3 linked regions of the Variovorax paradoxus genome follow. The protein of the gene in region 2 interacts with the protein of the main gene of each other region in a pairwise test. Links are inferred from orthologs where the notes say so. Each region holds a gene or a part of one and is shown on either strand. Other genes may lie near its edges. The genes, in order: dnaQ, dnaE and QFZ47_RS25565.

The links.
Region 1: the proteins of dnaE (region 2) and dnaQ interact in binary tests that used the Escherichia coli proteins (3 or more experiments, as listed by UniProt). The link is inferred for Variovorax paradoxus from one-to-one orthologs.
Region 3: the proteins of dnaE (region 2) and QFZ47_RS25565 interact in binary tests that used the Escherichia coli proteins (3 or more experiments, as listed by UniProt). The link is inferred for Variovorax paradoxus from one-to-one orthologs.

The regions. Positions count from the first base shown.
Region 1 is NZ_JAUSXL010000002.1:5,155,090-5,158,726, reverse strand. Bases 1-2,928 are described here. They hold dnaQ (DNA polymerase III subunit epsilon), read left to right. Parts: upstream 1-1,074; coding sequence 1,075-1,782; downstream 1,783-2,928. Other genes in these bases: QFZ47_RS28055 (NAD(P)/FAD-dependent oxidoreductase), read left to right, coding at 2,265-2,928; QFZ47_RS28060 (stereocilin), read left to right, coding at 2,110-2,232; fdx (ISC system 2Fe-2S type ferredoxin), read left to right, coding at 737-1,075; hscA (Fe-S protein assembly chaperone HscA), read left to right, coding at 1-729. In the rest of the region: more of QFZ47_RS28055, read left to right, coding at 2,929-3,368; QFZ47_RS28050 (glycine zipper domain-containing protein), read left to right, coding at 3,518-3,637. UniProt on the Escherichia coli protein: DNA polymerase III is a complex, multichain enzyme responsible for most of the replicative synthesis in bacteria. The epsilon subunit contain the editing function and is a proofreading 3'-5' exonuclease.
Region 2 is NZ_JAUSXL010000002.1:4,293,296-4,304,610, forward strand. Bases 3,162-7,256 are described here. They hold dnaE (DNA polymerase III subunit alpha), read left to right. Parts: upstream 3,162-3,537; coding sequence 3,538-7,056; downstream 7,057-7,256. Other genes in these bases: QFZ47_RS23870 (sulfurtransferase), read right to left, coding at 3,162-3,476; tolA (cell envelope integrity protein TolA), read right to left, coding at 7,108-7,256. Outside these bases: QFZ47_RS23850 (pirin family protein), read left to right, coding at 1-146; QFZ47_RS23855 (DoxX family protein), read left to right, coding at 227-661; QFZ47_RS23860 (flavodoxin family protein), read left to right, coding at 813-1,364; QFZ47_RS23865 (pirin family protein), read left to right, coding at 1,388-2,311; more of QFZ47_RS23870, read right to left, coding at 2,685-3,161; more of tolA, read right to left, coding at 7,257-8,031; QFZ47_RS23885 (ExbD/TolR family protein), read right to left, coding at 8,035-8,472; protein TolQ, read right to left, coding at 8,489-9,211; QFZ47_RS23895 (YbgC/FadM family acyl-CoA thioesterase), read right to left, coding at 9,208-9,666; QFZ47_RS23900 (pyridoxal phosphate-dependent aminotransferase), read right to left, coding at 9,663-10,859; transcription antitermination factor NusB, read right to left, coding at 10,948-11,315. UniProt on the Escherichia coli protein: DNA polymerase III is a complex, multichain enzyme responsible for most of the replicative synthesis in bacteria. This DNA polymerase also exhibits 3' to 5' exonuclease activity. The alpha chain is the DNA polymerase catalytic subunit.
Region 3 is NZ_JAUSXL010000002.1:4,649,119-4,659,213, reverse strand. What follows is about bases 3,124-5,998. They hold QFZ47_RS25565 (pyridoxal phosphate-dependent aminotransferase), read left to right. Parts: upstream 3,124-3,910; coding sequence 3,911-5,086; downstream 5,087-5,998. Other genes in these bases: hrpA (ATP-dependent RNA helicase HrpA), read right to left, coding at 5,455-5,998; QFZ47_RS25560 (DUF3309 family protein), read left to right, coding at 5,222-5,380; QFZ47_RS25570 (CysB family HTH-type transcriptional regulator), read left to right, coding at 3,124-3,878. In the rest of the region: QFZ47_RS25590 (leucyl aminopeptidase), read right to left, coding at 1-226; LPS export ABC transporter permease LptF, read left to right, coding at 248-1,387; LPS export ABC transporter permease LptG, read left to right, coding at 1,384-2,493; QFZ47_RS25575 (sirohydrochlorin chelatase), read left to right, coding at 2,499-2,873; more of QFZ47_RS25570, read left to right, coding at 2,937-3,123; more of hrpA, read right to left, coding at 5,999-9,369; argA (amino-acid N-acetyltransferase), read left to right, coding at 9,465-10,095. UniProt on the Escherichia coli protein: Shows aminotransferase activity with methionine and histidine as substrates, and to a lesser extent also with phenylalanine.

The sequences.
Region 1 (3,637 bases), 860 kb from region 2 along the record:
AACCAGCTGGCCGGCAACAACGGTGCGGGTGATCTGCTGCTGCTCGACGTGATCCCGCTGTCGCTGGGCATCGAAACCATGGGCGGACTGGTCGAGCGCATCGTGCCGCGCAACCAGACCATTCCCACCGCGATGGCGCAGGACTTCACCACCTACCAGGACGGGCAGACCGCTCTTGCGCTGCATGTGGTGCAGGGCGAACGCGACCTGGTCGCCGATTGCCGCAGCCTGGCGCGCTTCACGCTGCGCGGCATCCCGCCGATGGCGGCGGGTGCGGCGCGCATCCGCGTGACCTTCACCGTCGATGCCGATGGCTTGCTGAGTGTCGGCGCCAAGGAGCAGGGAAGCGGCGTGGAGGCCAGCGTGACGGTCAAGCCTTCGTACGGGCTCTCGGACGACCAGATCGCGACCATGCTGCAGGAGAGCTTTTCCACCGCGCAGCAGGACATGCAGGCGCGCGCGCTGGTGGAGGCGCGCGTGGATGCCGAGCGCATGCTGCTTGCCACGCAGAGCGCGCTCGATGCGGACGGCGATCTGCTGAGCGAAGAAGAGCGCGCAGTCATCGATGCGTCGATGGCGAAGCTGCGCGAAGCCGCCAAAGGCGACGATGCCGCGGCCATCGAAGGCGCCACCAAGGCGCTGGCGAACGACACCGAAGCCTTCGCTGCCCAGCGCATGAACGCGGGCATTGCGCGAGCACTCTCCGGCCGCAAGCTCGAATCCCTCTAAGAACAACATGCCCACCATCAAGATCTATCCGCATCCCGAGTATTGCCCGCAAGGCGCCGAGATCACGGCGCCGGCCGGCACCTCGATCTGCGAGGCGCTGCTCGACAACCACATCAACATCGAGCACGCCTGCGAGATGAGCTGCGCCTGCACCACCTGCCACGTGGTGGTGCGCCAGGGCTTCAATTCGCTGAACGAGGCCGAGGAAGGCGAGGAAGACCTGCTCGACCGCGCCTGGGGCCTGGAGCCACAATCGCGCCTCAGCTGCCAGGCGATCCTGGCGCAGGAAGATGTGACGATCGAGATTCCCAAATACTCGATCAACCACGCGAAGGAAAATCACTGATGTCGCGCCAGATCGTCCTCGACACCGAAACCACCGGCCTTTCCGCCGAGAACGGCGACCGCGTCATCGAGCTCGGCTGCGTGGAGCTTTTCGCGCGCAAGCTCACCGGCAACGACCTGCACATCTACTTCAATCCCGAGCGCGAGAGCCATGAGGACGCGCTCAAGGTGCACGGCCTCACGACCGATTTCCTGCGCGACAAGCCGAAGTTCGCCACGCTGGCCAACGACATCGTCGAATATCTGCGCGGCGCCGAGCTGATCATCCACAACGCGGCCTTCGACGTCGGCTTTCTCAACAAGGAGCTCGAGCTGGCCGGCCTGCCGCCGCTGCGCAGCTTCGTCGGCGAGGTGACCGACACACTGGCCATGGCCAAGCTGGTCTACCCGGGCAAGCGCAACTCGCTCGATGCGCTGTGCGACCGCTTCGGCGTCGATCGCTCGAACCGCACCTTCCACGGCGCCAAGCTTGATGCGCAGCTGCTGGCCGACGTGTACATCAACCTCACGCGCGGCCAGGATGCGCTGCTGATCGACGTGGCCTCCAACGAGCCGGCACAGGGCACCACGGTGGTGGCCATCGACCTGAGCCAGTTCGAGCTGCCGGTGATCATGGCGGCCGAGCAGGAGCTCGCGGCGCACGAAGCGGTGTTGTCGCAGCTCGACAAATCCAGCAACGGACGCACGCTGTTCCGGCAAAACGGCTGAAATGCTGTGGCATAATCGAAGGCTTCGCGCAACGCGATTAATTCCAAGGCACTGCACGCGCGGTGCCAAGGGTTGAAAGGGCGGTTAGCTCAGGGGTAGAGCACAGCATTCACACTGCTGGGGTCGGAGGTTCGAAACCTCCACCGCCCACCAATTTCCCAAGATAAAAGCGATTTGGATTGTCCAGGTCGCTTTTTTGTTTTCCGGGCCACTTCCTGCGGCGCCGAATATCGACGCGCACCTGTCGGCTCGTGCTGACGCCAACTGCCGCCACGCACCGGCTGCGTTCCTGAACCCATGGCATAGAACCGGGGAAAGGAGAGCACCATGGCCACCCATCCCGATCTTCCGACCCCGGTCACGCCGGATCTGCCTGTGGAGCCCGACGAAGGGCCGAGCACGCCGCCGGACGAGCCGACCGATCCCGAGCCGCCTCCCACCTCGTCCTGAATTCGCCGCGCGAGCCGCGCTAAGCTCGCGCCATGGATGAATTCGATTGCGCCGTCATCGGCGGCGGTGTAGTGGGGCTGGCCGTGGCGCGCGCCTTGGCGCTCGCGGGCCGGGAGGTGGTTGTGCTGGAAGCCGAAGGTGCCATTGGCACCGGCACCAGTTCGCGCAACAGCGAGGTGATTCATGCGGGCATCTACTACCCGCAGGGCTCACTTAAGGCCAGGCTTTGCGTCGAGGGCAAGGCGGCGCTTTATGCCTATGCGGCAGAGCGCGGCGTGCCCCACCAGCGCTGCGGCAAGCTCATCGTGGCGACCTCGGCAGAGCAGGTGGCCCAGCTCGAAGTCATCCGCGCCAAGGCGGCCGCCAACGGTGTCGACGACCTCGTGCTGCTGACCGCGCAGCAGGCCATGGCCATGGAGCCGCAACTGCATTGCGTGGCGGCCCTGCATTCGCCGAGCACCGGCATCGTCGACAGCCATGCGCTGATGCTGAGCCTGCTCGGCGACCTGGAGAACGCGGGCGGCATGCTGGCACTGAAATCGCCCATCGCCCGTGCGGAGTGCGGCCAGGGCGCTATCGTCCTGGTAGCGCAAGACGGAACGGCGCTGCGCTGCAATACCGTGGTCAATGCAACCGGCCTGCTTGCGCCCGATCTGGCCCGCCGCTTCGAAGGACTGCCGGAAGCCGCCGTGCCCACCGCGTACTTTGCCAAGGGCAGCTATTTCACGCTGTCGGGGCGCGCGCCATTCACACGCCTCGTCTATCCGGTGCCCGAGCCTGGCGGACTGGGTGTGCACCTGACGATCGATCTGGGCGGGCAAGCCAAGTTCGGGCCCGATGTGCAATGGGTGGAATCGGCCGATGACCTGGTGGTGGATCCGGCGCGCGGCAACGGCTTCTACGCCGAAGTGCGAAAGTACTGGCCCGCGCTGCCCGACGGGGCACTGATTCCCGGCTACGCGGGCATGCGGCCCAAGATCTCGGGCCCGGACGAGCCGGCGCGCGACTTCATGATCGACGGGCCCCAATCGCATGGGGTGCGGGGCCTGGTGAATCTCTTCGGCATCGAGTCGCCCGGGCTCACGAGCAGCCTGGCCATCGGGCGCCACGTCGAGCGCATGCTCGCGTCAGGCTGACGGCGGACGCAATACAGGGGCCATCGCGTGCAGAAGTCTGCATAACTGCAGTGCATGAGGGGCTTTTGTGCCTGTAACATGACACCACGCCATTTGCTGGCGTGAAGCCGCCGGCGCGGTGCCGGTGTCATCACGGAGGAAAGATTCCAATGAGTGCATCCAACAATATTGAAGCGGCAGCCGAAGACATCGCAAGCGACGTGCGTGGCGTGCTGGCCAGCAAGGACCTCGATTCGGTTCCCCACATCAAGGCGCTGCGCCAGCGCATC
Region 2 (11,315 bases):
GCTACGTGCACCTGGTGCGCGGCGAACTCGAAGTGAATGGCCAGAAGCTCGCGGGCGGCGACGCCGCGATGCTCGAAGGCGAATCGCAGCTCACGCTCGGCGCCGGCAAGGATGCCGAAGTGCTGGTGTTCGACCTGGCCGCCTGATCGACCATGCCGGGCGCATGCCGCCCGGCTTTCCTTTTCTCTTGTCCCTTTCCCTTTCAACAATCGAGGAGTTTTCAACCATGGCAACCGCAACCCTGAGCACCACCACCGACACCTCCAACGCAGCCCAGGACACGCTGGCCCTCGTCGGCCGCATCCTGATCGCGTACCTGTTCATTCCCGCAGGCATCGGAAAGCTCATGGGCTTTTCGGGCACCGTGGGCTACATCAACTCGGTGGGCCTGCCGCTGCCGGAAGTGGGCGCCGCGATCGCCGTCCTGGTCGAACTCGTCCTTGGCATTGCGCTGCTGGTGGGCTTCAAGACCCGCTGGACCGCCATCCTCATGGCAGTCTTCACTGTGGCCACCGCGCTGTTCTTCCACAAGTACTGGTCGGCGCCCGATGCAATGAAAATGATGCAGCAGATCAACTTCAACAAGAACATCGCGATTGCCGGCGGCCTGCTCGCCTTTGCTGCCTTCGGCCCCGGCCGCTTCAGCATCGATAAGAAATAGGCTTTCCCCCAGGCTGCGCGCACTTCGTGTCGCTTCGCCCACCCCCTCGCCGGGGGCAACACCAGAGGCCCGGCAAAGCCGGTTCCTCGGTGTTTCACGAAAAAATACCTCGGCACCACCGATCATTGCTTCTACTCAGGAGAATCATCCAATGGCAGACATCGTTGTCGTCTTTCATTCCGGCTACGGCCACACCCAGCGCGTGGCGCAAGCCGTGGCCGATGGTGCGGGTGCGCGGCTGCTCGCCATCGACGCCGATGGCAACCTGCCCGAAGGCGGCTGGGAGACGCTGGCCGCGGCCGACGCGATCATCTTCGGCTCGCCGACCTACATGGGCGGCGTGAGCTGGCAGTTCAAGAAGTTCGCCGATGCGTCGTCGAAGGTCTGGTACACGCAGGGCTGGAAGGACAAGCTCTTCGCGGGCTTCACCAACAGCGCCACCATGAACGGCGACAAGGTCACGGCCATGACCTACCTGTGGACGCTTGCGATGCAGCACAGCGGCATCTGGGTCAGCATGGGCATCCTGCCGACCAACAACAAGGCCGCCACGCGCGATTCGTTGAACTACGTGGGCGGCTACGGCGGCCTGCTGACGCAGTCGCCTTCGGATGCGAGCCCGGCCGAGATGTTCAAGGGCGACTTCGACACGGCGCGCGCTTTCGGCGAGCGCGTTGCCGCAGTGGCAAGATTGCGGGGCTAGAACCGCCACTCACGGAGCACACGATGACCGACACCACCGCCCACACCCAACTGCTTCAACCGCACGACAAGGACCTGGGCGGCGGCTTCAAGGTGCGGCGCCTGCTGCCTGCGGCGCAGCGCCGTTCGGTCGGGCCTTTCGTGTTCTTCGACCACTTCGGTCCGGCCACCGAGCAGCCTGGCACGGAGCACGACGTGCGGCCGCATCCGCACATCGGCCTCTCTACGGTCACCTATCTTTTCGAGGGCGCGATGATGCATCGCGACAGCCTCGGCAGCGTGCAGGAGATCCTGCCCGGCGCCATCAACTGGATGACCGCGGGGCGCGGCATCGTGCACTCCGAGCGCAAGCCCGAGCGCCTCAAGGCCGACACTTACGTGAACCACGGCCTGCAGCTCTGGGCCGCCTTGCCGCAGGCGCACGAAGAAACCCAGCCGAGCTTCGAGCACACGCCGGCCAGTGCCATTCCCGAGGTGGTGGAGCAGGGCGTGGCGGTGCGCGTGCTGGTGGGCGAGGCCTTTGGCGTGCGCTCGCCGGTGAAGACACTGTCGCAGACGATCTACCTCGACATCGCATTGCCCGCGGGCGGCCGCTTCGAGTTGCCCGCGCTGGCGCCCGAGCTGGCCGTCTATGTCGTCGATGCGGATGCGCGCGTCAATGGTGAAACGATCCCCGCGCACACGATGGCTGTGCTGCCCGACGGCCAGGGCGCGGTGCTGGCTTCCGACACTGCCGCGCGCCTGATGGTGATCGGCGGAGAGACGCTCGACGGCCCGCGCTACATCACCTGGAATTTCGTTTCGAGCCGGCGCGAACGGATCCTCGAAGCGGGCTCCGACTGGGCCGCGCAACGCATGGGGCATGTGTCTGGCGAGACCGAATTCATTCCTCTGCCCGGCAAGCCCTTTGGCGTGCGCGAGCCTGACGTCGGAACGACGCCTGTCTGATCTGTTCGTGTACCGGGTAGGTTTGTTCAGGGCGCGTGCACAGGCCACCGGGTACTCCCCTCCGCGAATGTCCCCCGCCTTCGGCTCCTCCTTTATTTCGCTGCGGGGAGCACCCGATGCCCTGTGCACCTGGGCACGCTATCGGTGTACCGCTGATCAACAACTGCTCCGAATAACGATCACGCCGATGGGGTGCCTTGCGCAGCGAAATCAAGGGGGAGGCCGCAGGCCGGAGGACATTCGCGGAGCAAGGTACCCCGTCGGCGTGATCGTGCCCTGAACATTTATGCCGAGTAGCTCACGCCAACCAGCAGCAGCGCGCACAGGCCAGTGAAGGTGCCGCTGATCGGCCTGGAGCATCGGCGGCCGCCGGCTATTTCTTCAGCCCGCTGCTCAGCTCGATGTCTTCCGACGCGCGCGCACTGGCGTCGGCTGCGCGCGCGCTCAGGTCGGGCGCCAGGGCGCGCCGGCCGTCGAACACGAAGCAGTCGCCGTGGTAGTGCGCGCCGCCGACCTGCTCGAAGTATTTGAGGATGCCGCCCTCGAGCTGCAGCACGTTCTCGATGCCTTCTTCGCGCATCAGGATCGCGGCTTTCTCGCAGCGGATGCCGCCGGTGCAGAAGCTCACCACGGTCTTGCCCACGAAATCGGCGCGGTGCTCTTTCAGCGCGGGCGGGAACTCGGTGAACTTGGTGATGCGCCAGTCGATCGCGCCGTCGAAGCTGCCTTCGTCGACCTCGAAGTCGTTGCGCGTGTCGAGCAGCGCGATTTCCCGGCCCTCGTCGTCATGGCCCTGGTCGAGCCAGCGCTTGAGCGTGGGCGCATCCACGCCGGGCGCCCGGCCTGCCGCCGGCTGGATGGCCGGGTGGTCCATGCGGATGATCTCGCGCTTCTGCTTCACCAGCATGCGGCGGAAGGGCTGCGCGGCGGACCAGCTTTCCTTGGTTTCGAGGTCGGCGAAGCGGGCATCGGCGCGCAGATGGGCCACGAAGCTGCGGATGGCGTCGGGTACGCCCGCCAGGAACAGGTTGATGCCCTCGGGCGCCAGCAGGATCGTGCCCATGAGGCCCAGGGCTTGGGCGCGCTCGCGCAGCTCTTCGCGCAGCACGGGGCTGTCGTCTATGGCCACGAATTTATAGGCCGCGATATTCAAAATCTCTTGCACGGGGCGCAATTGTAGGGATCGCCACCCCACATCGTGGAGTGCGGCTTTCTACAATGGAAGGATGTTTGTTCACCTGCGCCTGCACACCGAGTTTTCCGTCGTCGACGGCACCAACCGCATCGACGAAGTCGTCAAGGCCGCCGCTGCCGACAAGCAGCCCGCACTGGCCATCACCGACCTGAACAACCTGTTCGGGGCGGTCAAGTTCTACAAGCAGGCGCGAAGCAAGGGCGTCAAGCCCGTCATCGGCGCCGAAATCTTCATCGAGGGGCTGGGCAAGGAGCCCGGCGTGCTCACGCGCATCGGGCTGCTGGTGCAGAACATGGAGGGCTACCTCCATCTGTCCGAACTGCTGGCACGCGCCTGGACGCAGAACGTGGGCCGGGGCCAGTCGCAGGCAGCCTGCAAGCTCGAATGGCTCGAAGAGCTGCAGGGCGGGCTGATCGCGCTTTCGGGCGCGCAGGCGGGACCATTGGGCGTGCCGCTGCTGCAAGGGCAGGAAGAACGCGCCGCCGAACTGGCGCTGAAACTGGCGGGCATGTTCCCGCACCGCTTCTACATCGAGCTGCAGCGCGCGGGCCGCCCCGAGGACGAGCCGCATGTGATTGCCGCCGTGAAGCTTGCAGCCCGGCTGCGCCTGCCCGTGGTCGCGACGCACCCGGTGCAGTTTGCCGAGCGCCAGGACTACGAGGCGCACGAGGCGCGCGTCTGCATCTCGGAAGGCGAAATCCTCGGCAACCCGCGCCGCATACGCAAGTTCACCGAAGAGCAGTACTTCAAGTCGAGCGCCCAGATGCAGGCGCTCTTTGCCGATGTGCCGAGCGCGCTGGCCAACACGGTCGAGATCGCCAAGCGCTGCAACCTCACGCTGGTGCTCGGCAAGCCGCAGCTGCCCGACTTTCCGACGCCCTTCGTCAGCGAAGGCGTGCGCATGCCGATCGACGAGTTCTTCCGCCAGGAGTCGTTCACGGGCCTGGAAGAACGCCTGGCGCACCTCTATCCCGATCCGGCCAGGCGCGATGCCGAGCGGCCGCGTTATGTCGAGCGGCTCGAGTTCGAGATCAACACGATCCTGAACATGGGCTTCCCCGGCTACTTCCTGATCGTGGGCGACTTCATCAAGTGGGCCAAGAACAATGGCTGCCCGGTGGGCCCGGGCCGGGGCTCGGGCGCGGGCTCGCTGGTGGCCTATGCACTGAAGATCACCGACCTCGATCCGCTCGAATACAAGCTGCTGTTCGAACGCTTCCTGAACCCCGAGCGCGTCTCGATGCCCGACTTCGACATCGACTTCTGCCAGGGCAACCGCGACCGCGTGATCGACTACGTCAAGGACAAGTACGGCCGCGACGCCGTGAGCCAGATCGCCACCTTCGGAACGATGGCCGCGCGCGCCGCCATCCGCGACGTGGGGCGCGTGCTCGACATGAGCTACATGTTCTGCGACGGCATCAGCAAGCTCATTCCCAACAAGCCGGGCCAGCCCGTCACGATCCAGTACCCGCCGAACCCCAAGGTGGAGGGCGACAAGAACAACTACGCCATCGAGATGGAGCCGCAGCTCGCGGCGCGCATCGAGAAGGAAGAAGAAGTGCGCATGCTGGTCGAGCTGGCGCAGAAGCTCGAAGGCATGACCCGCAACATCGGCATGCACGCGGGCGGCGTGCTGATTGCGCCCGGCAAGCTCACCGACTTCTGCCCGCTCTACCAGCAGCCCGGCAGCGACTCGGCCGTGAGCCAGTACGACAAGGACGACGTGGAGGCGATCGGCCTCGTGAAGTTCGACTTCCTGGGCTTGGCCACGCTCACCATCCTCGAGATTGCGAAAGAGTTCATCGTCAAGCGCCACAAGGGCCAGGAGAACTTCGCGTACGAGAACATCTTGCTCGACGACCGCGAGACCTACAAGCTGTTCTCCGAAGGCAAGACCGAAGCGGTGTTCCAGTTCGAAAGCCGCGGCATGCAGGGCATGCTGAAGGATGCGCGGCCAACGCGGCTCGAAGACCTGATCGCGCTCAATGCGCTCTACCGTCCAGGTCCGATGGACCTGATCCCGAGCTTCGTGGCGCGCAAGCACGGCCGCGAAGAGGTGGAGTACCCGCACCCGGCCGTGGCCGAGATGCTCTCCGAAACCTACGGGATCATGGTCTACCAGGAGCAGGTGATGCAGACCGCGCAGATCCTGGGCGGCTACTCGCTCGGCGGCGCCGACCTGCTGCGCCGCGCCATGGGCAAGAAAAAGCTCGAGGAGATGGCCGAGCACCGCGAGAAATTCCGCGCGGGCGCGCTCTCGACACATGGCATCCCGCAGGACAAGGCCGACGAGATCTTCGACCTGATGGAGAAGTTCGCGGGCTACGGCTTCAACAAGTCGCACGCCGCCGCCTACTCGCTGCTGGCGTACCACACGGGGTGGCTCAAGGTCCACTACACGGCCGAGTTCTTCTGCGCCAACATGACCGTGGAAATGGACGACACCGACAAGCTCAAGGTGTTGTTCGAAGACGCGCAGAAGAATTTCGGCATCACTTTCGAGCCGCCGGACGTGAACCGCGGCAACTACCGCTTCGAGCCCGTCACCGACAAGGTGATCCGCTATGGCCTGGGGGCCGTCAAGGGCACGGGCCAGCTCGCGGTCGAGGCCGTGGTGCGGGCGCGGGAAGAGGGCGGGCCGTTCAAGAGCCTGTTCGACTTCTGCGTGCGCATCGACCGCCAGCGCATCAACAAGCGCACGGTCGAGGCGCTCATCAAGGCTGGCGCCTTCGATGCGATCCAGCAGAACCGCGCCTCGCTCATTGCCTCGGTCGACCGCGCCTTCGAGTTCGCATCGGCCACCGAGGCCAATGCGGCGCAGGTCGACATCTTCGGCGACAGCGAGCACGGCTCGGCCACGCAGGAGCCCGAACTGGTGGACGCCACGCCCTGGGGCGTGAAGGAGCGGCTCACCTTCGAGAAGACGGCCGTGGGCTTCTATCTCTCGGGCCACCTGTTCGACGAGGTGGCGCACGAGGTGCGGCGCTTCTGCAAGCGCGAGATCGGCGACCTGATGGACACGCGCGACCAGCAGGTGATCGCGGGCATCGTGAGCGATTTCCGCGTGATCAACGGCCAGCGCGGGCGCCTGGCGATCTTCAAGCTCGACGACAAGTCCGACGCCATCGACGCCACCGCCGACGAGGCGCTGATCAACGCGAACCGCAACACCTTGAAGGACGACGAACTGGTGATCGTGAGCGGCCGGCTCCAGCCGGGCCGCGGCGGCTTCGAAGCGCGCTTTCAGGTGCAGCAAGTGTGGGACCTGGCCACCGCGCGCTGCCGCTTCGGAAAATTCCTGCGGGTGGCCGTCAACGGCAAGGCGCCCGACATCGCGCGCCTGGTGAAAGACTTTCCGCCGCGCACCGAGCAGAGCGAGCACGGCGATCTGGTGCAGGGGCTGCCGGTGCGCCTGTCGATGGCGCGCGGCGGTGCGCAGGTCGAACTGCAGCTGGGCGAGCGCGCCAGGTTCTTCCCGACCGACGCCGCGCTCGCCAGCTGGACGGCGCAGGCGGAGGCGGGCAAGGCCTCGGTGATCTACGAGTGAAACGAATGAGCCGCGAGGCGGCCGGGCGCGCGTAGCGCCTGGCCGGCCCCGTTAGCGCTTGGGCCGCAGCGAGACGATCAGCGAGGGGAAGATGCGCCCGTCGGTGTCGCGTGGCAGCTTGTCGGTCTTGTGCAGGCCGCGCTCGGCGGCTTCGTCCCAGCTGGGCAGTCCGCTCGACTTGGTCAGCTTGACGCCGACGATGGTGCCGTCCGGTGCCAGGTTCACTTCGAACTCGGCGGCCGGATTGCCGTTCACCGTCTCGGCGTCGGGGAAGGTGATGTTCGGACGCACCGCCGCGGCAATGCGTCCTGCGTAGCCGCTCGACGGTCCTGACGAGCGCAGGGCCGTGCCCTTGGAGTCGTCGCTGCCGCTCGCGCCTGCCAGGCCCTGCATGCGCTTGAGCGTTGCGGCCCGGTCGGCCGCGGCCTGCTTGGCTGCGGCTTCCTGCTGTTTCTTCGCTTCGGCCTGCTTGGCCTCGGCTTCCTGCTGCTTCTTCTGCTGATCGGCGAGCTTTTGCTGCTGCGCCTTCTTGCGTTCGGCTTCGTCTTCGGCGCGCTGCTTGGCTTCGAGCTCTTTCTTCTTCTGCTGTTGCTGCTGCTCGAGCTCGCGTTCTTTCTGTTCCTTCTGCTCCTTGAGCTTCTTCTCGCGCTCGAGCGCGATGTCGGGGGCGCGCGGCGCGGGTGCGGGCTCGGGTGCCTTCACCTGGGGCGGTGGCGGCGGCGCGGGAGCCGGCGGCGGAGGCGCGGGAGCGGGCGTGGGTGCCTGCGGTGCGGACAGGCGCGGCGCGGCCTGCTGCACCGTGGACGACCACAGCTCCGCATCGACGGCGCCTTCGTCGGCGTCGCTGCGCCAGCGCACGCCCCACGTCAGCGCCGCGATCAGGAGCGCGTGCGCAATCAGCGCAAGCAGCACCGCGCGCGGCGTGCCGCGCTGCGGCGGTGGTGCGAACTCGGGACGATCCAGGGCGAGCGACATGCCTTATTTGCCGCCCGTGGTGGTGACGGACAGGCCCACGCGCTCGATGCCGCTGCGCTTGAGCTGGTTCATCGCCTTCACGACGGTTTCGTACTTCACGGACTTGTCGGCGCTGATGACCACGGGGCGCTGGTCGTCGCCGCCCTGGGCGGTCTTGGCCGCGGAGCCGATCTGGGTCATGGGAACGGACGCGCCACCGCTGCCGGTGGACGGGTCTTTCTTGATCTGCACTTCATCGTCGCTCTTGATGACGATCTCGATGGGCTTGTCGGGCTGCTTGTTGGCGCGGTCGACCGAAGGCAGGTTGATCACGCTCGGCGTGATGAGCGGCGCGGTGACCATGAAGATGATCAGGAGCACCAGCATCACGTCGATGAACGGGACCATGTTGATCTCGTTGATCGTGCGGCGGCCTCGGCCCCGGGACGAAACGGCGGGCATGTGCTGGAACCTCCGCTCAGCGGTTGGCCGGAGCCGCCGCGGTTGCCGACGCCACCGCGGCCGGGTTGGCCGAGAGGTTGCGCTGCAGGATGTTGGAGAACTCCTCGATGTAGGTTTCGAGGGCAATGGCGATCTTGTCGATCTCGCGCGCGAAGCGGTTGTAGCCCACCACCGCCGGAATGGCGGCGAACAGGCCGATGGCGGTGGCCACCAGTGCTTCCGCAATGCCGGGCGCCACGGTGGCCAGCGTCACCTGCGCCAATGCGGCCAGGCCGGTGAAGGCATGCATGATCCCCCAGACCGTGCCGAACAGGCCGACGTAGGGCGACACCGAACCGACGGTGGCCAGGAACGACAGGTTGTGCTCGGCCGCGTCGAGTTCGCGCTGGAAGCTCGCGCGCATGGCGCGGCGGGCGCCATCCAGCAGCGTGGGGGCGTCGCTCACGTGGCGCTCGCGCAGCTTCTGGTACTCGCGCATGCCCGAAGCGAAGATGCGTTCCATGGGGCCGGCGAACTTGGCGTTCTGCGCGGCCGAGGCGAACAGCTCGTTCAGGCTGGTGCCCGACCAGAACTCGCGCTCGAAATCGTCGTTGAGCGCGCGCATGCGGCGCAGCGCGAAGTACTTGCGGATGATCGCGGCCCAGCTGGCGATCGAGACGATCACGAGCAGCAGCACGACCAGTTGCACCACGAAGCTCGCATGGAGCAGGAGATTGATGATGGAGAGGTCTTGGTTCATGGCTTGAAAGGTTGAGTCATGGAGCCGCCGCAGCGCTCGAGGGTTCCCGCAATTTGGGTGGGTATCCGCGCGGGGCGCAATGTGGAGGCATCCACCCAGCCGATGCGGATCGTGCCTTCGCACAGCAGAACGGGCGCCGCGGCTCCCGTTCGCTCTTGCTCTGTTTTTGATAGCACGTGTTGACCGATTATCAACGACGCGGTACCCAATTGTTTGAGATCGGCTGTAACCAGCAGTTCGTCGTCGAGCCGGGAAGGGCGATGGTATTTGAGCTGGGTTTCGCTCACCACGAACTGGCCGCCGGTTTCCTCGCGCAGCTTTCGCTGCTCCACGCCCAGCGAGCGCAGCCATTCGGTGCGGCCGCGCTCCATGAACTTGAGGTAGTTGGCGTAGAAGACGATGCCGCCGGCGTCGGTGTCTTCCCAGTAGACGCGGATCGGAAACGCGTAGCTCATGAGGCCGGGTTCGCGATCATGGCCCGCAGGCGTTCGACCGACTCCTGCAGATGCGCCATCGAACTCGCGGTGGAGAAGCGCACGAACTTGCCCGTCTCGGCCGTGCCGAAGTCGCGGCCCGGCGTCACGGCCACATGGGCGCGCTTCATGGTTTCGAAGGCGAAATCCCAGCTTCCCGAGATGCCCAGCTTCTCGGCGACGGCGGTGCAATCGGCCCAGGCGTAGAAGGCGCCATCGGGCACCACCGGCACGTTCAGGCCCAGCGCGTTGAGCTGCGGAATGAACCAGTCGCGGCGCGCCTTGAACTCGGCGCGGCGGCGCTCGTATTCGGCAATGCTCTCGGCCTCGAAGCAGGCCAGCGCTGCATGCTGCGACACGGTGCTCGCGCAGATGAAGAGGTTTTGCGCCAGCCGCTCGACCACTGGCACCAGCGCTTCGGGCACCACCAGCCAGCCCAGGCGCCAGCCGGTCATGTTGAAGTACTTGCTGAAGCTGTTGATGCTGATGACGTTGTCGTCGATGGCCAATGCCGTCTGCCCGAAGGCATCGTCGTAGGACAGGCCGAGATAGATCTCGTCAATCAGCGTGATGCCGCCGCGCTGCGACACCACCTCGTGAATGCGGCGCAGTTCATCGGGCGCGATCGAGGTGCCCGTCGGGTTGGAGGGCGAGGCGAGCAGCACGCCGCGCGTCCTGTCGGTCCAGGCGGCCTCGACCTTGGCGGCCGTGAGCTGGAAGCGCTCTTCGGCGGTGGTGGGTATCAGCACGGCCTTGCCATCCGCGGCACTCACGAAGTGGCGGTTGCAGGGGTAGCTGGGATCGGGCAGAAGTATCTCGTCGCCGGACTCGATCAAGGCCAGGCAGGCCAGTTGCAGCGCAGCCGAGGCCCCTGCGGTCACCACGATGCGGCGCGCCGGCACGTCGACACCGAAGCGCTGGGTGTACCAGCCGCTGATGCGCTCGCGCAGCAGCTCCAGGCCGGTGGCCTGTGTGTACTGCGTGGCGCCGGCGCGAACGGCGCGCGCAGCGGCTTCCTGCACCAGCGGCGGGGCGGTGAAGTCGGGCTCGCCGATGTTCAGGAAGATCATCGGCCGGTCGGTGTGGGCCACCTCGCGCGCGAGCACGCCGGCGGCCTTGGCCACCTCCATCACATAGAAGGGTTCGATGCGCTGTGCGCGCGCCGAGATCCTCATTGCACCCCCAGGCTACGGCGCTGCGCGCCTTCGCCACCCCCCTCGCAAGCGAGGGGGCGAGCGCCTTCGGGCGGCCGGGCGGCGCTCCTCACGTCCTCGCCTTGCCTGAGGCCCGGTCGGCCTCGACCTCGGCGGCGCGCAATTGCGGTGCCAGGCCATTGAGCACGGCGTTGACGTACTTGTGGCCGTCGGTGCCGCCGAATTCCTTGGCCAACTCGATGCACTCGTTGAGCACCACGCGCCATGGCACGTCCAGGCAGTGCTGGAACTCGTACACGCCGATCCACATCACGGCATGCTCGACGGGCGATATCTCTTCGAACTTGCGGTCGAGCAGCGGGCGGATCAATGCGTCGAGCTGTTCGGCGCCCTCGATCGATCCGTGCAGCAGCGCGTCGTAATGCGCGGCATCGGCCTTGTGAAAGCCTGCGAGGTCGCGCGTGAAGTGGTCGATAT
Region 3 (10,095 bases), 360 kb from region 2 along the record:
CGATGGCGGCAAGCACCACGCGCGACGCCGCCACCTCGTCGGGATGGTAGAGCGAGAGCAGCTTGCCGGCCTTGTCGGGCAGGTCGCCGGCCTTGCGGGCGCTGGCAATCAGTGCGGAAAGGGGGTCCTTGGCGGTGAGGGGGGCGCTGCCGACGAGCACGATCAGCAGGTCGGATTTTTCGGCCGCGGCGCGGGCGAGGGTGAGGGTCTTGAGCTGAAAGTCCATAATCCTTTTTTTCCTCGAACGATGTTATTCCATTCTTCCCTACGCAAGGAGCTGTCGCGCAGCTTCGGAGCGACCCTCGTGGTCCTGGTCACCATCGTGATGACCATGATGCTCATCCGCACGCTCGGGCTCGCCTCCAAGGGCAGCGTGAACCCGTCCGAAGTGTTCCTCGTGATGGCGTACACGGTGCTCGGCTACATGCCGACCATCCTGAGCCTGAGCCTGTTCATCGCCATTGTCGGCACCTTGTCGCGCATGTACCGCGACAGCGAGATGGTGATCTGGTTTTCCAGCGGACGGGGGCTGGCCGATTTCGTCGAGCCGCTGTTCCGCTTTGCCTGGCCGGTGCTGGTGCTGATCGCGGTCATGGCGCTGCTGGGCTGGCCGTGGGCCAACTCGCAGACCATCGGCATGCGGGCGCAATATGAAGGGCGCAGCGACATCGAGCGGGTCACGCCGGGCGAATTCCGTGAATCGTCCGGGCGCATGCGGGTCTTCTTCATCGACAAGGACACGCCGGACGGCGCCACGGCCACCAACGTGTTCATCTGGGCGATCGAGCGCGGCCTGCAGATCACGACCTCGGCACGCAGCGGACGCATCGAGGACGTCGGCAACAGCCGCTTCCTGATGCTGAGCAACGGCCAAAGGCTGGAGCGGCCACTGCTGCCCACCGCGGGGCTCAAGATCAGCGAATTCGAGACCTATGGCACGCGGTCCGGCGGCAATGCCGCTCTCTCCGGCGACAGCACGCCGGCGCGCGCCAAGCCCACGCTTCAGCTCCTGCGCGAACCCGGCGACCCGAGCCGCGGCGAACTGGCCTGGCGCATCGGCATGCTGCTGGCGGCCATCAATTTCGTGCTGCTGGCGCTGACGGTGTCGAGCGTCAATCCGCGCGTGGGACGCAGCGGCAACCTGCTGTTCGCGCTGTTCGCCTTCGTCGTCTACTACAACATGCTCAACCTCGGCCAGAGCTGGATCAGTTCCGGGCGCTTCGGCATGGGCTCGTTCATGCTGCTGCTGCACGGCGGCGTGCTGCTGATCGGCGTCGCGTGGCTGCTCCTGCGCAACAACAACTGGGGCCGGCGGCGCAAGGCCGAGCACGTCATCGCAGGCGGCCTGCCATCCCAGCAGCCCACGAAAATCGACCCGACCTCGTGAAAACAATTCGACGCCTGATCTATGTCGAGGCACTGAAAGCCGTGGCTTTCGTGACCCTCGGCTTCCTGAGCCTGTTTTTCTTCTTCGACTTCGTCGACGAACTGCAGTCGATCGGCAAGCCCGAAAGCCTTGCCTACGGCCCCGCACAGGCACTGATCTACGTGACCTTGCTGATTCCGAGCCACCTTTACGAACTGCTCCCGATCACGGTGCTGATCGGCTGCATCTTCGTGATGGCGCGCCTTGCGCAAAGCTCGGAATACACCATTCTTCGCACCAGCGGCCTGGGGCCGTGGCGCGCCCTGCGCACCCTGCTGCTGCTGGGTGTGGGCTTCGTTGTTCTCACCTTTGCCATTGGCGACTACATCGCACCGGCGTCCGAGCGCACCGGGCAGCTGCTCAAGTCCCGCTACCAGGGTTCCTACTCGCTGGTCGGCAACACGGGCGCCTGGCTCAAGGAAAAGCGCGAGAACGTGTCCTATGCGGTCAACGTGCTGTCCATCGCCCGCGACGGTTCGCTCAAGAATGCGCGCATCTTCGAGTTCGACGCCAACGGCTATGTGCGCAAGCAGCTCGTCGCGTCCTCGGCGCGCATCTTCGACGACCACTGGCAACTGTCGGATGTCGAACTGCAGGACTACGAGACGCGCACCGCCGCGGACAAGGCCCGCATCGTGACCACCAAGATGCCGCAGCTCGACTGGCCGACCACGCTGACCAGCGAAATGGTGTCGGTGGCACTGCTGCGGCCCGACCGCATGGGCACCATCGACCTGTTCGACTACATCCAGCACCTCGAGGCCAACGGGCAAACCGCGCAGCGCTACGAGATCCAGTTCTGGCGCAAGGTCTTCTACCCGCTCTCGTGTCTGGTGATGGTGGTGCTCGCCCTGCCCTTCGCCTACCTGCACTTCCGCCAGGCCGGCATCACCACCTACGTGTTCGGCGGCGTGATGATCGGCATCAGCTTCTTCCTGCTGAACAACGTGTTCGGCTACCTCGGCAACCTGAGCAACTGGTCGCCTTGGCTGACAGCGGCGGCGCCAGGGCTCATCTATTCGGTGATGTCGCTGGCCGCGTTCAGCTGGCTGGTGCTTCGAAGGTAGCGCAGATGGCAACGGGGAATGCGAAGGGCATCGTCCTGCTGGCCCATGGTTCGCGCGACGAGCGCTGGCGCAAGCCCATCGAGGCCGTGGCCGCGCGCGTCACGGCGCTCGACCCGCAAGCCCGCGTGGCCTGTGCCTACATGGAACTCGCCGCGCCCGACCTGCGCACCGCCGCAGCGGCCCTGATTGCCAGCGGCGCCAAGGTGGTTCGGGTGGTTCCGCTCTTCCTGGGCATGGGCAAGCATGCCCGCGAAGACCTGCCGCTGCAGGTGGAGGCGCTGCGCCAAGCCTGGCCGCAGGTCGACTTCCAGCTGGCCGCCATCGTCGGGGAAGAGCCCGAACTGATCGACCTGCTGGCCAGAATTGCAAGCAAATCTTGAAATTCCGGCAATTTCGATAGACTCCGAAGGCATAATGAATTCCGTAATAAGACGGAATTTGATATGAATCTGCACCAATTCAAGTTTGTTCAGGAAGCCGTGCGGCGCAACCTGAATCTGACGGAGGCGGCGAAGGCGCTGCACACCTCGCAGCCGGGCGTGTCCAAGGCCATCATCGAGCTCGAGGAAGAACTCGGCGTCGAAATCTTCGCCCGCCATGGCAAGCGCCTGAAGCGGGTCACCGAACCGGGCCAGCACGTCATCGCCAGCATCGAATTGATCATGCGCGAGGTCGGCAACCTCAAGCGCATCGGCGAGCAGTTCAGTGCGCAGGACAGCGGCACCCTCTCCATTGCCACCACCCACACCCAGGCGCGCTACGTGCTGCCGGTGCCGGTGGCCAAGCTGCGGGAGGCCTATCCGAAGGTCAACGTGAGCCTGCACCAGGGCTCGCCCGACCAGGTCGCACGCATGGTGATCGACGAGATCGCCGAAGTGGGCATTGCCACCGAGTCGCTCGCCGACTACGCCGAGCTCGTGACCCTGCCCTGCTACGAATGGCAGCACGTGCTGGTGCTGCCCAAGGACCATCCGCTCGCGGCCAAGGAGCGCATCTCGCTCGAAGACCTGGCGCTCGAACCCATCATCACCTACCACCCGTCGTTCACCGGCCGCACGCGCATCGACCATGCCTTCGCGCAGAAGAAGCTCACGCCGCGCATCGCGCTCGAAGCCATCGATTCCGACGTGATCAAGACCTACGTGCGCCTGGGCCTCGGCGTGGGCATCGTGGCCGAGATGGCGGTCCGCGACGAATCGAACGCCGATCTCGTGGTGCGCCCGATGGGGCATGTTTTCGGCCAGAACATCGCGCGGGTGGCATTCAAGCGCAGCGCCTACCTGCGCAACTTCGTCTTCAAGTTTGCCGAACTGCTGTCCGACCGTCTCGATCGCAACCTGATCGCGAAGGCCCTGAGCGGGCATCAGCAAGACTACGAACTTTGATCCAGACCCCGATTCCGTTTCCGAGCACGACCATGAGCGCCATTCTTTCCTCCCCCCGCACCCCGGAGATCGCCACCAAGCTGCCCTCCGTGGGCACCACCATCTTCACCGTGATGTCCGCGCTCGCGGCGGAGAAGAACGCGGTGAACCTCGGCCAGGGCTTCCCCGATTTCAACTGCGATCCGAAACTGCTCGAAGACGTGACGGCCGCCATGGCCGCGGGCCACAACCAGTACCCGCCGATGCCCGGCATTGCGGCGCTGCGCGAAGCCATTGCCGGCAAGATCTCGGCGCTCTATGGCCACCGCTACAGCGCTGCCGACGAGATCACCGTCACGGCCGGTGCGACGCAAGCCATCATCACCGCCATCCTGGCCGTGGTGCGCGCGGGCGACGAGGTGATCGTTCTGGAGCCGTGCTACGACAGCTACGTGCCCAATATCGAGCTGGCCGGCGGCAGCGTGGTGCGCGTGCCGCTCACGCCTGGCACCTTCCGCCCCGACTTCGACAAGATCGCCGCAGCGTTGTCTCCGCGCACGCGCGCGATCATCGTGAACACGCCGCACAACCCGAGCGCCACGGTCTGGACTGCTGCCGAGATGCGCAGGCTCGAAGAACTGCTGGCCCCGACCGACATCTTCGTGATTGCCGACGAGGTTTACGAGCACATGGTCTACGACGGCGCGCAGCATGAAAGCGTGGCGCGCTTCCCGGGCCTGGCGGCGCGCAGCTTCATCGTGAGCAGCTTCGGCAAGACCTACCACGTCACCGGCTGGAAGGTCGGCTACGTGGCGGCGCCCGCACCGCTGATGGCCGAATTCCGCAAGGTGCACCAGTTCAACGTGTTCACCGTCAACACGCCGATGCAGCATGCGCTCGCGCAGTACATGGCCGAGCCGAGGCCTTACCTCGAACTGCCCACCTTCTACCAGCGCAAGCGCGACCTGTTCGCCGCCGGACTGGCCGACAAAACCCGCTTCAAGCTGCTGCGCAGCGAGGGCAGCTATTTCCAGTGCGTCGACATCTCGGCGGTGAGCGAGCTGTCCGAAGCCGAGTTCTGCCTGTGGCTGACGCGCGAGATCGGCGTGGCGGCAATTCCGCTGTCGGCGTTCTACGGCAACGGCTTCGACCAGCGCGTGGTCCGCTTCTGCTTCGCCAAGAAGGACGAGACGCTGATTGCGGCGCTGGATCGGCTCGCACGGCTCTGACCGGGCCCGCACGGCTCGAATGCCGACGATAGCGGTAGGAAAGCCCTGACCGCCGAAGAAGCGGCTATCCGGCGTGCCCCCGGTCTCCTGACACTGAGCATGGGTGCTCGTAACAACAAGGCCCAGGAGAAACGCATGTCCCTCTCGTTCATTCTGCTGATCGTTCTGATATTGCTTCTGATCGGTGCGCTGCCGAGCTGGGGCTACAGCCGGAGCTGGGGCTACTGGCCCAGCGGGGGGCTGGGCCTGGTCGTGCTGATCCTCATCATCCTGGTGCTCATGGGCCGCATATGACGCTGCCCGGCAGTTCGTGCACCTGAAGGAGGCCCGCGAAAAGCGGGCTTCTTTTTTTTGCCCGCCGATCCGGATCAGGCCTGCAGCTGGGCCCAGGCCTTGTCCAGCCGCTTGACGCTGACCGGCTGCGGCGTGCGCAGTTCCTGCGCGAAGAAGCTCACGCGGAGCTCCTCGAGCAGCCAGCGGAATTCGAGCATGCGCTCGTCCACCACGCCCTTGCGCTCGGCCACCAGCCGCCAGTAGCGCTGCTCCTGCGGCCGCAGTTCGGCCAGCTTGGCGGTGTCGCGCGCGGGGTCGCTGCGCAGCTTGTCGAGCCGCAGCACGATGGCCTTGAGATAGCGCGCGAAATGCTGCAGCTGCGTCCATGGCGCGTCGGCAATGAAGCGCTTGCCGACCAGGCGCTGCAGCTGCTGGGCGGCGTCCTGCACGGCTTCGGGCTGGATCCTGGTGTCCTTGATCTTTCGCGCGGCGGCCGCGTACTCGGTCAGGATGGTCGAGGCCAGCCGCGCCACCTCGTTGGCGATCAGCGTGAGCCGGCCACGGCCTTCTTCCAGGCGGCGCTTGAATGCGAACTCGTCGGTGGGCAGCGGCTCCTGCAGAAAGGCCCGGTCGATCGCCACGTCGATAATCTGCGCGCGCAACTCTTCGGAGGTACCCAGCGGCATGTAGGCCACGGCCATCTTTTGCAGGTCGGGGATGTTCTTCTCGAGGTACTTGAGCGCGTCCTTCAGCTGCAGCGCGAACAAGCGGCGCAACCCGGCGCGATGCTTGGCGGCTGCCACGGCCGGCTCATCGAACACCTCGATGGTGACGGCATCGCCTTCGTCGCGCAGCGCCGGAAATCCGATCAGCGACTGCGATCCGCGGCGCACTTCCATCAGCTCGGGCAGTTCGCCGAAGCTCCAGTTCGTGTAGCGCTGGCCCGCGGGCAGGCTCGGCGCGGCGGCGGCAGCAGGCGCAGCGGCATTGCCCTTCGCCTGCGCGGGCCCCTCGGTCGCGCCGGCCGGCTTGCGGTCCGCGGAAGCCTTCACATTGAGCCCCGCCAGCGCCTGGAAAGCGCCGCGCGCCTGCGCCCCCAGTTCCGCCTTGAGCGCGCCCAGGTTGCGCCCCATGCCAAGCTGGCGCCCGTGCTCGTCCACGATGCGCAGGTTCATGAACAGGTGCGGCGGCAGCATGTCGAGTTTGAAATCGGCGCGCTTGACGTCGATGCTCGTCACGTCGCGCACGCGCTTGAGCAGCACGTCGGTCAGCGAGCCGTGGCCGAACACCTCGGGCGCCGAAAGCTCTTCCGTGAGCTTCGCCGCCGACTCGGGCAGCGGCACCAGCCGCGAGCGCGGGCGCTGCGGCAGGCTCTTGAGCAGCGCCTGGATCTTGTCCTTGAGCATGCCCGTCACCAGCCATTCGCAGCGCTCTTCGCTCACCTGGTTGAGCACGAAGAGCGGCACGCTGACAGTGAGCCCGTCTTTCGCATCGCCCGGCTCGTGCAGGTAGCTTGCCGCGCAATCGACTCCGCCAAGCCGCAGTGTGGGCGGAAAGGACTGCGTGGTGATGCCCGCCGCCTGGTGGCGCATCAGTTCCTCGCGCGTGAGGAAAAGCAGGCGCGGCTGCTCCCTCGACGCATGGCGGTACCAGTTCTCGAAGCTGATGCCGCTTGCCACGTCGACGGGCAGCTGCGCGTCGTAGAAGGCGAAGATCAGTTCGTCGTCGACCAATACGTCCTGCCGGCGCGCCTTGTGCTCCAGACCCTCGACCTCGCGCACCAGCTTGCGGTTGGCCGCGAGGAACGGGAACTTGCTCTCCCACTGCCCGCCGACCAGCGCTTCGCGGATGAAGATCTCGCGCGCCGCGACCGGATCGACCTTGGTGAAATCGACCCGGCGCCCGCTGTACACCACGAGGCCGTAGAGCGTTGCGCGCTCCAGCGCCGAAACCTGCGCGCCCTTCTTCTCCCAATGCGGATCGAGCAGCTGCTTCTTCAGCAGGTGGCCGGCCACTTGCTCGAGCCACTGCGGCTCGATGTTGGCGATGCCGCGGCCGAAGAGCCGCGTGGTCTCGACCAGCTCGGCCGCGACGATCCAGCGGCCGGGCTTCTTCTTCAGGTGCGCGCCCGGATGCTTGTAGAACTTGATGCCGCGCGCACCCAGGTACGCCTCGTCGTCTTCCAGCTTCCAGCCGACGTTGCCGAGCAGGCCCGCGAGCATCGAGAGGTGCAGCGGCTCGTAGCCGGCAGGCTCGGCATTGATGCGCCACTTGTGCTCGGTGACCACCGTGAGCAGCTGCGAATGGATGTCGCGCCATTCGCGCACGCGGCGGATGTTGATGAAGTTCTGCCGCAGCAACTGCTCGTACTGGCGGTTGCTGAGCTTGTGAGTGTCACCGTGCCCGCCGCGCGCATCGGCAATCCATTTCCACAGCCGCAGGTAGCCGCTGAACTCGCTCTTCTCGTCGTCGAATTTCGAATGCGCCTGGTCGGCCTGCTGCTGCGCTTCCATCGGCCGGTCGCGCACGTCCTGCACGCTGAGCGCCGAGGCGATCACCAGCACTTCTTCGAGCGCGCCGCGCGTGCGGGCCTCGAGGATCATCCGGCCCACGCGCGGATCGAGCGGCAGCTTGGCCAGCTCTGCGCCCGTGGCCGTGAGCTCGTTGGCATCGTCGACCGCGCCGAGTTCGTTGAGCAGCTGGTAGCCGTCGGCAATCGCGCGCGGCGACGGCGCCTCGAGAAACGGAAAGCGCGCCACGTCGCCCAGGCGCAGCGACTTCATGCGCAGGATCACGCCCGCGAGCGAAGAGCGCAGGATCTCGGGATCGGTAAAACGCGGCCGGCCGTCGAAATCCTTCTCGTCGTAGAGGCGGATGCAGATGCCGTTGGCCACGCGGCCGCAGCGGCCGGCGCGCTGGTTGGCCGCGGCCTGGCTGATCGGCTCGACCAGCAACTGCTCGACCTTGCTGCGGAAGCTGTAGCGCTTCACCCGCGCGGTGCCGGTGTCGATCACGTAGCGGATGCCCGGCACCGTGAGCGAGGTTTCCGCCACGTTGGTGGCCAGCACGATGCGCCGGCCCGAATGGCTGTCGAAGATGCGGTCCTGCTCGGGGCCCGACAGCCGCGCAAACAGCGGCAGCACCTCGGCATTGCGAAACAGCGGCTGATGGCTCAGGTGGCGGCGAAGATGGTCGGCCGCCTCGCGGATCTCGCGCTCGCCGGGCAGGAACACGAGGATGTCGCCGGCGTTGTGCGGATCGCGCCAGAGCTCGTCGACGCCGTCGGCAATCGCGTCGTTCAGGTCGTGCTCGCGCGATTCCTCGAAGGGTCGGTAGCGCTGTTCGACCGGAAAGGTGCGGCCCGACACCATGATGGTCGGCGCAGGGCCTTTTGCCGATGCAAAGTGCTGCGCAAAGCGCTCGGCATCGATGGTGGCCGAGGTCACGATCACCTTCAGGTCGGGCCGGCGCGGAAGGATCTCGCGCAGGTAGCCGAGCAGGAAGTCGATGTTCAGCGAGCGCTCGTGGGCCTCGTCGATGATCAGCGTGTCGTAGGCCTTGAGCAGCGGATCGGTCTGCGTCTCGGCCAGCAGGATGCCGTCGGTCATGAGCTTGACCGACGCGTCGCGGCTCAGCCTGTCCTGGAAGCGAACCTTGAAGCCGACCACGTCGCCCAGCGGCGTCTTCAGTTCTTCGGCAATGCGCTTGGCGACCGAACTGGCGGCAATGCGCCGCGGCTGCGTGTGGCCGATGAGCCGGCCCTTGCCCGGCGGCGCATTGAGCTTGCCGCGGCCGAGCGCGAGCGCGATCTTCGGCAGCTGCGTGGTCTTGCCCGAACCGGTTTCGCCGCAGACGATCACTACCTGGTGCGCGGCGATGGCGGCCATGATTTCATCGCGCCGGCCAGAGACCGGAAGCGATTCGGGAAAGTCGATGCGCAAGGGGGCGGAAGGTGTCGTGGTCGTCAAGGGGAAAGCTGTTCGGGAAGGCGCGGCAGGCAAACCGCACATTATCGGCGCGCGCCGCCGCCGTTGCACGCCGCCCGGCTGCCGCGCGATGGCCTGAGCCGCACGAACCGCCCTCCAAGAATGCACAATCACGCTCCATGTCCACCGTTTTCAACTTCACCTTCGTGCCCTGGTTCCGCTCGGTCGCGCCCTACATCCACACGCACCGCGGCAAGACTTTCGTGGTCGCGCTGGCAGGCGAGGCGATCGCGGCGGGCAAGCTGCAGAACATTGCGCAGGACCTGGCACTGATCCAGAGCATGGGCGTCAAGATCGTGCTGGTGCACGGCTTCCGCCCGCAGGTCAACGAGCAGCTCGCGGCCAAGGGGCACGAGGCGCGCTATTCGCACGGCATCCGCATCACCGACGAGGTGGCGCTCGACTCGGCGCAGGAAGCCGCCGGCCAGCTGCGCTACGAAATCGAGGCCGCTTTCAGCCAGGGGCTGCCGAACACGCCGATGGCCGGATCGACGGTGCGCGTGATCTCGGGCAACTTCATCACCGCGCGCCCCGTGGGCGTGGTCGACGGCGTGGACTTCAAACATTCGGGCCTGGTGCGCAAGGTCGACGCCGTGGGCATCCGCCGCACGCTCGACTTCGGCGCCATGGTGCTGATCTCGCCCTTCGGCTTCTCGCCCACCGGCGAGGCCTTCAACCTGACGATGGAAGAAGTCGCCACCAGCGTGGCCATCTCCATCCAGGCCGACAAGCTGATCTTCCTGACCGAAA